Regions from separate parts of the Halomonas sp. 3H genome, predicted to be linked through region 1. Evidence: predicted binding sites of a transcription regulator. Region 1 holds the regulator's gene; the other holds the start of a gene.
What was found. Region 1 encodes sigma-54, which starts transcription at its own class of promoters, with help from an activator protein. Its sites were predicted from a motif close to TGGCACNNNNNTTGCTNT; they were not measured.
Positions count from the first base shown of each region.

Region 1 (5,408 bases):
CCCACGACGACGTGACCCGCCTGCAGACCCCCGACGCCCGGCTCCACGACAGCGCCGGGCGGGTCTGGTACGCCCGGGCCGACAGCGGCGTGCTGGGGCCCGGCGGCAACCCGCTGACGCTCTCCGGCGACGCCCGGCTCAACGCCCCCGAGGAGCGCTGGCAGCTAGACACCGAGGTCCTGCACTTCGACGCCGATACCGGCCACGCCTGGAGCGACACCCCGGCCCTGCTGCGCCAGCCCCCCCAGCGCATGAGCGGCGACCGCTTCGATGCCTGGATCCATGACAACCGGGCGCGGCTGACCGACAATGTGCGCGGCCACCATCCGCCCGAGACCCGAGAGGAGTCCCCGCCATGAAGCCCCCCTTCGCCCTGCTGCTCTGCCTGCTGCTGCCGCTGGCCACCGCCCCGGCCCTGGCGCAGCAGGGAGATGCCTCCGCGCCCATCGAGGTGGAGGCCGACCGCCTCGACCTGGACGACCGCGCCGGCACCGCCGTCTACACCGGCGACGTGGACATCCGCCAGGGCAGCATGCAGCTCACCGGCGACCGGGTGGAGATCCGCCGCAACGCCGCCGGCGAGCTCACCCGTGCCATCGCCACCGGCGAGCGCGCCTATATCGAGCAGCAGCCCGACCCGGCCGAGCCGGTGGTCCGGGGCTGGGGCCGCACCATCATCTACCACGTGGCCGAACGCCGGGTGGAGCTGATCGACCGGGCCGAGCTGCACCAGGGCGGCGACACCTTCGACGGCGGCTACCTCGAGTACTTCCTCGACCGCCGCGTGGTCCAGGCCCGTGCCGAGGGCGAAGGCGTCGAGGGACGCCAGCGCATCCGCATGACCCTCCAGCCCGAGCAGTAAGGCGACCCCATGAAGACCCTTCACGCCCGCCACCTGGCCAAGAGCTACAAGCGCCGCCGCGTGGTGCAGGACATCAGCCTCTCCATCGACCAGGGCCGCATCGTCGGCCTGCTGGGCCCCAACGGCGCCGGCAAGACCACCTCCTTCTACATGATCGTGGGCCTGGTGCGCGCCGATGCCGGCGAGGTGTACATCGACGGGCTCGACCTCTCCCGGGCCGCCATGCACCAGCGCGCCCGGGCCGGGATCGGCTACCTGCCCCAGGAGGCCTCGATCTTCCGCAAGCTCTCGGTGGCCGACAACATCATGGCGATCCTCGAGACCCGCAAGGACCTCGACCGCCCGGCCCGCCGCGCCCGCCTCGAGCAGCTCCTCGAGGAGTTCCATGTGACGCATATCCGCGACAACCTGGGCATGAGCCTCTCCGGGGGCGAGCGGCGCCGGGTGGAGATCGCCCGGGCCCTGGCCACCGAGCCCGCCTTCATCCTGCTCGACGAGCCCTTCGCCGGCGTCGACCCCATCTCGGTGGGGGAGATCAAGGGCATCATCCGCCAGCTCAAGGCCCGGGACATCGGCGTGCTGATCACCGACCACAACGTCCGCGAGACCCTCGACATCTGCGACACCGCCTACATCGTCGGCGACGGCAAGATCATCGCCGAGGGCAGCCCCGACTCGATCCTCGCCAACCAGCGGGTGCGTGAGGTCTACCTGGGCGAGGACTTCCGTCTCTAGCCCGAACGCTTCCACAAGTCACTGAAGTACATGTCGTTATATCGCGACGGCATGAGGATTGCGCTTGGCACGCTTATTGCTGCATTTTCCTCTCCCGGAGGCTTGCATCGGGCCCTGCCGCGGACTAGGGTGAGGCTTTCCGGCGAAGAGAGCAGACCTCACCGATGGCCATGAAAGCCTCCCTTCAGCTGCGCGTCGGCACCCAGCTGACCATGACCCCCCAGCTGCAGCAGGCCATCGCCCTGCTGCAGCTCTCCACCCTGGACCTGCGCCAGGAGATCCAGCAGGCGATGGAGTCCAACCCGATGCTGGAACTCGAGGAGGGGTTCGGCGAGCAGGCGGTCGCCGAGACACCCGAGGATGACTGGTCCAGCGAGATCCCCGCGGAACTCTCCACCGACAGCGACTGGTCGGACACCTACCAGGACCTGGGCGCCCCCGCCGGCGGGGGGGAAGGGCCGGACTTCGAGCGCCAGGCCGAGGGACAGAGCCTGCGGGGCCACCTCGCCTGGCAGCTGGCAATGACCGACCTCGAGCCTCGCCAGCTGCAGATCGCCGAGAGCCTGATCGATGCCGTGGACGACGCCGGCTACCTGGCCCAGCCCCTCGACGAGATTCGTGACGGGCTGCGCCGCCAGGGCCTCGACGGCCTGCGCAGCCGCGAGGTGGAGCAGGTGCTGTTGCGCCTGCAGCAGTTCGAGCCCACCGGGGTCTTCGCCCGCGATCTGCGCGAGTGCCTGATGCTGCAGCTCGCCACCCTGCCCGACAACACCCCCCTGCTGCCCCAGGCCCGCCGCCTGGTGCGCCAGTTCCTCGAGGCCCTGGCCGGCGACGACCGCCGCCTGCTCAAGCGGCGGCTGGGGCTCGACGACGACGACCTGGAAACGGTGATCGCCCTGGTCCGCTCGCTCGATCCGCGACCCGGCAGCGCCTTCGCCAGCGTGGACAGCGACTACGTGATCCCCGACCTCGTCGCCCGCTATGACAGCCGCGGCTGGAAGATCGAGCTCAACCCGGACGCCCTGCCGCGGCTGCGGATCCAGCCCGATTACGCCGCCCTGATCCGCCGCGCCGACAAGAGCCAGGACAACCAGTTCCTCAAGGACCACCTGCAGGAGGCGCGCTGGCTGCTCAAGAGCCTCTCCAGCCGCAACGACACCCTGCTCCGGGTCGGCCGCGAGATCATGGCCCGCCAGCTCGACTTCCTCGAGCAGGGCGAGGAGGCGATGAAGCCGCTGATCCTGGCCGACATCGCCCAGGCGGTGGAGATGCACGAGTCGACCATCTCCCGGGTCACCACCCAGAAGTACATCCATACCCCGCGGGGCGTGTTCGAGCTGAAGTACTTCTTCTCCAGCCATGTCGGCGGCAACGGCGAGGGCGACGCCCACTCCAGCACCGCCATTCGCGCCCGCATCCGCAAGCTGATCCAGGAGGAGCCCCCGCGCAAGCCGCTCTCCGACAGCAAGCTGGTCGCCCTGCTCGACGAAGCCGGCATCCAGGTGGCGCGCAGGACCGTGGCGAAGTACAGGGAGGCCATGGGAATCCCCTCCTCCAGCGAGCGCAAGCGGCTGCGTTGAATCCGGGTGGACCGTGGCGCTCTCCACAGTCACCCGCGAGGCCATGGGCATCCCCTCTTCCAGCGAGCGCAAGCGCCTTCGCTGACCCGCGTCAACGCACCGCTCGACGCTGCCGGCGCGGGGGGTATGCAAGGCAGGAAAAAGGGTTACAATCGAATCACAACCAACGAGCAAGGAGCGTGTCATGCAAGTCAACATCACCGGCCATCATGTGGAACTGACCGATGCCCTGCGTGGCTATGTGAACGAGAAACTGGCTCGCGTGGAGCGCCACTACGACAACATCACCAATGTCCAGGTGACCCTGTCCGTGGAGAAGGAGCGCCAGCTCGCCGCCTGCACCCTGCACGCCGCCGGTGCCGACCTGCATGCCGAAGCCCAGGACGGCGACATGTACGCCGCCATCGATGCCCTGGCCGACAAGGTGGACCGCCAGCTGGTCAAGCACAAGGAGAAGGCCCAGGCCCGCGCCCAGGGCGCCGGCGCCCGCTGATTCACCATGACACTGGAAACCATCCTGCCCCCCGAGCGCACCCTGTTCGGTGTGCCCGGGGGAAGCAAGAAGCGGGTGCTGGAGTTCTTCAGCACCTTCATCGCCCAGAACACCCCCAGCCTCGACAGTCAGGAAGTCTTCAGCCGCCTGATCGGCCGTGAACGGCTGGGCAGCACCGGCATCGGCAACGGGGTGGCGATTCCCCATGCCCGGAGCCCCCACTGCAAGACCCCGATCGCCGGCTTCCTCAAGCTGGCCGAGCCGGTGGACTTCGATGCCATCGACGGCGAGCCGGTCGACCTGGTCTTCGTGCTGCTGGTGCCGGAAGAGGCCGACGACGCCCACCTGGCCCTGCTGGCCCAGGTGGCCGGCATCATGAACGATGCCGATACCCGCAGCGCCCTGCGCCGCAGCGAGAGCCAGCGCGAGCTCCACGAGCGACTCATCGAGGCGATCCGACGACAGGCCTGAGCCCTGCGGGCCGCCCGGCCACTTCAATGACCAGGAGACCCGTCATGCAGCTCGTGATCATCAGCGGCCGTTCCGGCTCGGGTAAGTCGATCGCGCTGCAGGCGCTCGAGGACCTCGGCTACTACGCCATCGACAACCTGCCCGCCATGCTGCTCGGGTCGCTGGTCGACGAGCTCAAGGGCGCGGAATCGCCTCGCTCGTCGATTGCCGTGAGCATCGACGCGCGCAACCTGCCCCAGGCCCTGCAGCGCTTCCCCAGCCTGCTCGAGGAGGTACGCAGCCGCGGCATCGACTGCCAGGTGATCTACCTGACCACCGATGCCCGCATCCTGCTCGAGCGCTACTCCGCCACGCGCCGCCGCCACCCCCTGACCCGGGACAGCCACATGACCCTGGCCGAGGCCATCGACTCCGAGGAGCAGGCGCTCGCCGAGATCCGCGACCTGGCGGACCTGGTGATCGATACCTCGCGCCTGTCGGTCCACGAGCTGCGCGGACGCATCAGCGACCAGGTGGCCCGTCACCGCGCCGAACAGCTGACCCTGACCATCGAGTCCTTCGGCTTCAAGCGCGGCGTGCCCCTGGATGCCGACATCGTCTTCGATGCCCGCTGCCTGCCCAACCCCTACTGGGACCCGCGCCTGCGCAGCGCCACCGGCCGCGACCCCGAGATCATCGCCTTCCTCGAGGGCTACCCGATCGTCGCCGAGATGCTCGACGACATCCTCGGCTGGGTCGAGCGCTGGATGCCGGCCTACCGGGCCAGCCACCGCAGCTACCTGACGGTGGCCATCGGCTGCACCGGCGGCCAGCACCGCTCCGTCTACCTGGCCGAGCGCCTCGCGGCGCGCCTGGCCGAGCACCACCCCAACGTGCGGCTGCGCCACCGCGAGCTGGGCATCCACGACACCCTGGCCCGCCAGTCCGGAGGGGCGGAGGAAGCGCCCGACGGCCAGGGAAAGCAAGGAAACTGACGCGTGCCGCAACGCCAGCTGACCCTCACCAACAAGCGCGGCCTGCACGCCCGCGCCGCCACCAAGCTGGTGCAGTGCTGCCAGCCCTTCGCCTCGCGCGTCACCGTGGCCAATGGCCCCCTGCAGGGCGACGCCGCCAACATCATGTCGCTGCTGATGCTCGCTGCCCCCTGCGGGACCGAGCTCACCGTGAGCGCCGAGGGCGATGACGCCGAGGCGGCCCTGGACGCCATACAGGCCCTCTTCGAGGCCCGCTTCGACGAGGATGAGTAGCGGAATCGCTGCGCTCGCTC
Region 1 covers NZ_CP100360.1:2,541,314-2,546,721, forward strand. Annotated here, with positions in the region: gene lptC (LPS export ABC transporter periplasmic protein LptC) at 1-359, shown strand, start outside; gene lptA (lipopolysaccharide transport periplasmic protein LptA) at 356-862, shown strand; gene lptB (LPS export ABC transporter ATP-binding protein) at 872-1,597, shown strand; gene NFC98_RS11850 (RNA polymerase factor sigma-54) at 1,762-3,177, shown strand; gene raiA (ribosome-associated translation inhibitor RaiA) at 3,362-3,670, shown strand; gene ptsN (PTS IIA-like nitrogen regulatory protein PtsN) at 3,677-4,141, shown strand; gene rapZ (RNase adapter RapZ) at 4,186-5,115, shown strand; gene NFC98_RS11870 (HPr family phosphocarrier protein) at 5,119-5,388, shown strand.

Region 2 (5,408 bases), 1.6 Mb from region 1:
CGGCGCCATGCGCTACGCCTTTGTCGCGGCGAGCTGGCGCTGGCCCTGGCTCGCCGCCGAACTGCCCGAGAGCCTGCGCCGCAAGGCGGTGTGCGTGTGGCAGGTGGCCGCGCTGATGCTCGCCCTGCTGCCGGCCATGTCCGACCTGCTCGCCACCTGGCTGGCCGCCACCGCCCTGGTGGGCCTCACCCTCTCCTTCGCCGTGGACGTGCGCTGGCTCTACCGCCACCGATGAATGGCAAGCCGTTTGAGCCTCCCGCAACACTCGAGGCTGTTCCGGCGACAGGTCCCGGAGCGCCGGACCGTCGATGGGGCGCTGTGAACCCCTCCCTGGGCGCTACCGATGCCATCCCTGGCATAGGACCCCCTCTTCGACCTGTCCCCGGCGCCTCTCGTTTGGGCAACCCGGACTATCCGCCGGTGCAGCCTCGGGGCTGGCAAATGCCTCCTGGCCTGCTAGAGTGGGCCTTCGCTTGACGGGGTGCCGGTGGAACCGGCTGAGATCGCCATACGACACGGCTTGTTCGCAATGAACTGTCGTCACGGCGGGGCCCGTTGAACCTGATCCGGCTAGTACCGGCGTAGGAATCAAGCGGTGGCCGCCCCTCGACTACCCCTGTGTAGCGCTCACTCCCAGGCCCCACCCCCTCCCTCGCCCGCACTCCGGATCATCACTCGTCTCCGGAGAAGATCATGGGCTACCGCTTCAGCGACCTCACCGCCGCCTGCCAGGACGACTGGCGGGCCTATATCGAGCACGACTTCGTGCGCGGCCTGGCCGACGGCACCCTCGAAGAGGGCGCCTTTCGCCACTACCTGAAGCAGGACTACCTGTTCCTGATCCACTTCGCCCGGGCCTATGCCCTGGCCGCCTACAAGAGCCGCACCCTCGCCGACCTGCGCCAGGCCTTTGATGGCCTCAAGGCCATCGTCGACCTGGAGCTGGGGCTCCACGTGGGCTACTGCCGGGAGTGGGGCATCAGCGAGGCGACGCTGGCCGAGCTGCCCGAGGCCCGCGCCACCATGGCCTATACCCGCTACGTGCTGGATACCGGCAACCGCGGCGACCTGCTCGACCTCCATGTGGCCCTGGCCCCTTGCCTCGTGGGCTACGGCGAGATCGCCGACTGGATCAACGCCCGCGCCGGGACGTTGCGCGGCGACGCCAACCCCTATGACGCCTGGATCGCCATGTACGAGAGCGAGGAGTTCCAGGCCGCTCGCCGCGCCGAGGAAGCCTGGCTCGATGCCCGCCTGGCCGACGTCACCCCGGCTCGCTTCGCCGAACTCACCCAGGTCTTCCGCGACGCCACCCGACTCGAGATCGACTTCTGGCAGATGGGGCTGGATCGCGCCCTCTAGCGCCGCCGCCCTGCCCCCTGACAACAACACCGACAACAACCGCCACCCCAAGGACTCTCGCCATGAGCAAGACCGCCCACTTCCTCGCCGAGACCGCCCGGGTCGACGAGGCCGCCATCCAGCCGCTGCCCGGCTCGCGCAAGGTCTACATCGAGGGCTCGCGCCCGGATATCCGCGTGCCCTTCCGCGAGATCTCGCTCTCGCCCACCAGGACCTCCGGCATGGGCCCGGATGAGGAGAACCCGCCGCTGCTGGTCTACGACACCTCCGGCCCCTATACCGATCCGAATGCCGAGATCGACCTGCGCCGCGGCCTGCCCGAGCTACGCCGTGCCTGGATCGAGGCACGGGGCGACACCGAGCTGCTCGACGGCCCCACCTCCGACTACGGCCGGCGTCGCGCCAACGACCCGACGCTTGCCAGGCTTCGCTTCGATCTGACCCGCACGCCCCGGCGCGCCAAGGAGGGGAAAAACGTCACCCAGCTGCACTACGCCCGCCAGGGGATCATCACCCCGGAGATGGAATTCATCGCCATCCGCGAGAACCAGCGGCGACAAGCCCTGGGCACCGCGGAAGTCGAGCGGATCCTGGGCCACCAGCACCCGGGCCAGGGCTTCGGCGCCCGGCTGGTTGATGAGATCACCCCGGAGTTCGTGCGCGCCGAAGTGGCCGCCGGCCGGGCCATCATCCCCTGCAACATCAACCACCCGGAATCCGAGCCGATGATCATCGGCCGCAACTTCCTGGTGAAGATCAACGGCAATCTGGGCAACTCGGCGGTCACCTCCTCCATCGAGGATGAAGTCGACAAGATGACCTGGGGCATCCGCTGGGGCTCGGATACCATCATGGATCTCTCCACCGGGCAGAACATCCACGAGACCCGCGAGTGGATCATTCGCAACGCCCCGGTGCCCATCGGCACCGTGCCCATCTACCAGGCGCTGGAGAAGGTCAAGGGCGTGGCCGAGGATCTCACCTGGGAGGTGTTCCGCGACACCCTGATCGAGCAGGCCGAGCAGGGGGTGGACTACTTCACCATCCACGCCGGGGTGCTGCTGCGCTATGTGCCGCTCACCGCCAAGCGGGTCACCGGCATCGTCTCCCGGGGCGGCTCCATCATGGCCAAGTGGTGCCTCTACCATCACCGGGAGAGCTTCCTCTACACCCACTTCGAGGAGATCTGCGAGATCTGCAAGCGCTATGACGTGGCCTTCTCGCTGGGTGACGGCCTGCGCCCGGGCTCGGTGGCCGACGCCAACGACGAGGCCCAGTTCGCCGAGCTGGAGACCCTGGGTGAGCTGACCCATATCGCCTGGAAGCACGATGTCCAGGTGATGATCGAGGGGCCGGGCCATGTGCCGATGCACCTGATCAAGGAGAACATGGACAAGCAGCTCGAGGCGTGCCACGAGGCGCCCTTCTATACGCTCGGCCCGCTGACCACCGACATCGCCCCGGGCTACGACCACATCACCTCCGGCATTGGTGCTGCCATGATCGGCTGGTTCGGCTGCGCCATGCTCTGCTACGTGACCCCCAAGGAGCACCTGGGCTTGCCCAACAAGGACGACGTCAAGACCGGCATCATCACCTACAAGATCGCCGCCCACGCCGCGGACCTCGCCAAGGGCCACCCGGCCGCCCAGCGCCGCGACAATGCGCTTTCCAAGGCGCGCTTCGAGTTCCGCTGGGAGGACCAGTTCAACCTCGGCCTGGACCCGGACACCGCCCGCGAGTACCACGACGAGACCCTGCCCAAGGACTCCGCCAAGGTGGCCCACTTCTGCTCCATGTGCGGCCCCAAATTCTGCTCCATGAAGATCAGCCAGGAGGTGCGCGACTATGCCCGAGACAACGGCCTCGACGGCGATCAGCAGGCGGTGATGAAGGGCATGGAAGAGCAGGCGGAGAAGTTCCGCGACACCGGCAGCCAGCTCTACCAGGAGGTCTAGGCCGCGGCGCATCTCCGCCCGCAAGGGATACCTGAACGTTCACGCCGGCCCCCGGGCCGGCGTGTTGCATCAGCGGATGCCGTCAGGCTGGCACGGGCCCTGCATGGGTTAGGGGTTGTCACGAGGAGACCCGGCCATGTCCGACCGCCCGACCTTCACCCCCTCCGTCGCCGTCCCGCTGGAAGCCGAGGCCTTCAGCCGCCGCGCCCACGGCCACCTGGCCTTCCTCTACGGCCCGCGCGCCGACGAGGTGCTGCGGCGGCTGCTGACCCTGCTGGCCCACCAGGCCCCGCCCTCCCCTGGTGAAGGCGATGCGCCACTCTGGAGCGAGCGCGACCAGTGGCTGATCAGCTATGGCGACAGCCTGCTGGAGGGCGAGCGAGCGCCCCTGGAGGTGCTGGACGACTTCCTGGAAGCGCGCCTGGCGGAAACCTTCAGCGGCGTGCACCTGCTGCCCTTCTTCCCCTGGAGCAGCGACGACGGCTTCTCGGTGATCCACTACCGAGAGGTCTCCCCCGACCTGGGCGACTGGTCCCATGTTCGCGCCCTGGCCGGGCGGCGCGACCTGGCGGTGGACCTGGTGCTCAACCACGTCTCCCGGGAGTCGCTGTGGTTCGTCGACTACCTCTCCGGCAGCCAGCCGGGGCGGGACTACTTCATCGAGATGGACCCGGAGACCGACCTCTCGGCGGTGGTGCGGCCGCGCAGCTCGCCGCTGCTGGTCAAGGTGCCGACCCGGCGCGGCCCCCGACACCTCTGGGCGACCTTCTCCGAGGACCAGATCGACCTGAACTTCGCCAACCCCGACGTGCTGCTGGAGTTCATCGGGATCCTGCTCTACTACCTCAACCAGGGCGCCCGGGTGATCCGACTGGACGCCATCGCCTACCTGTGGAAGGCCGTCGGCACCCCCTGCATCCACCTGCCACAGACCCACGAGGTCGTGCGGCTGCTGCGCGCGGTGGTGGACCACGTGGCGCCGGGCACCCTGCTGCTCACCGAGACCAACGTGCCCCACCGGGAGAACCTCAGCTACCTGGGTTTAGAACGTCTCCCCGCTCCCCCCGACGAGGCACACCTGGTCTATCAGTTCCCGCTGCCGCCGCTGCTGCTGCACACCCTGACCAGCGGCGAGGCGGGCACGCTGGCGGCCTGGCTGCGCAGCCTGCCGACCCTGCCCCCCGGCTGCAGCTTTCTCAACTTCACCGCCAGCCACGACGGCATCGGCGTACGCCCGCTGGAGGGCTGGCTGCCCCAGCACGAGATCGATGCGCTGCTGGAGCTGATGCACCGCTTCGGCGGCTTCGTCAGCATGCGCACCCGGGACGACGGCAGCGACAGCCCCTACGAGATCAACATCACCTGGTTCGACGCCATGAAGGGCACCCGTCGCGGCCCGGACCCCTGGCAGATGCAGCGCTTCCTGTGCGGTCAGCAGCTGATGCTCGGCCTGCGCGGTATCCCGGCGCTCTACTTCCACGTGCTGACCGGCACCCTGAACGACCTTGAGGGGGTGGAGCGCAGCGGACGCCTGCGTTCCATCAACCGGCGCCGCTGGCAGCGCGATGAGCTGGAGCTGCTGCTGGACAGCCCCGACACGCCGACGAGGATGGTCTTCGAGGCGCTGACCCGGCGCCTGGCGGTCCGACGTGGCGAGCCCTGCTTCCACCCGGACGCCCCCCAGCGGGTGCTGGAGACGCCGCCGGAGCTGCTGGTGCTGGAGCGCGGCCCGCTGCCCGACGGGCGCCGCCTGCTGGCGGTCCACAACGTTACCGACGCCCCCCAGCCGCTGACGCTTCCGGCCCTCGGCCAGGGGGCGTGGTTCGACCTGCTGGAGGAGGCCCCCTGGACGCCGGTGGAGAGCCTGGCGCCCTATCGCTGCCTGTGGCTGGTGCAGAAGCCCTGAGCGATAGCAGAATCCGCTCGAGGCTATTCCGGCGACAGGCCTGCTACACCTCGCCGCGGTTGTCGGCCTCCACGGCGTCGTGGAGGCGTTCCGGCAGGTCGGGAATCGCCGAGCGCACCCGGTTCCAGCTGGGGATGAAGGGCCGCTCGCCGGGATTGTCGAGGAAGGCGCTGCCGGCCTCG
Region 2 covers NZ_CP100360.1:977,883-983,290, reverse strand. Annotated here, with positions in the region: gene NFC98_RS04695 (CDP-alcohol phosphatidyltransferase family protein) at 1-235, shown strand, start outside; TPP riboswitch at 468-605, shown strand; gene tenA (thiaminase II) at 694-1,362, shown strand; gene thiC (phosphomethylpyrimidine synthase ThiC) at 1,425-3,320, shown strand; gene NFC98_RS04680 (sugar phosphorylase) at 3,457-5,226, shown strand; gene NFC98_RS04675 (glycosyl transferase) at 5,270-5,408, opposite strand, start outside.
Region 2: the regulator sigma-54 is predicted to act here: its motif matches at 3,409-3,426, upstream of NFC98_RS04680 (sugar phosphorylase).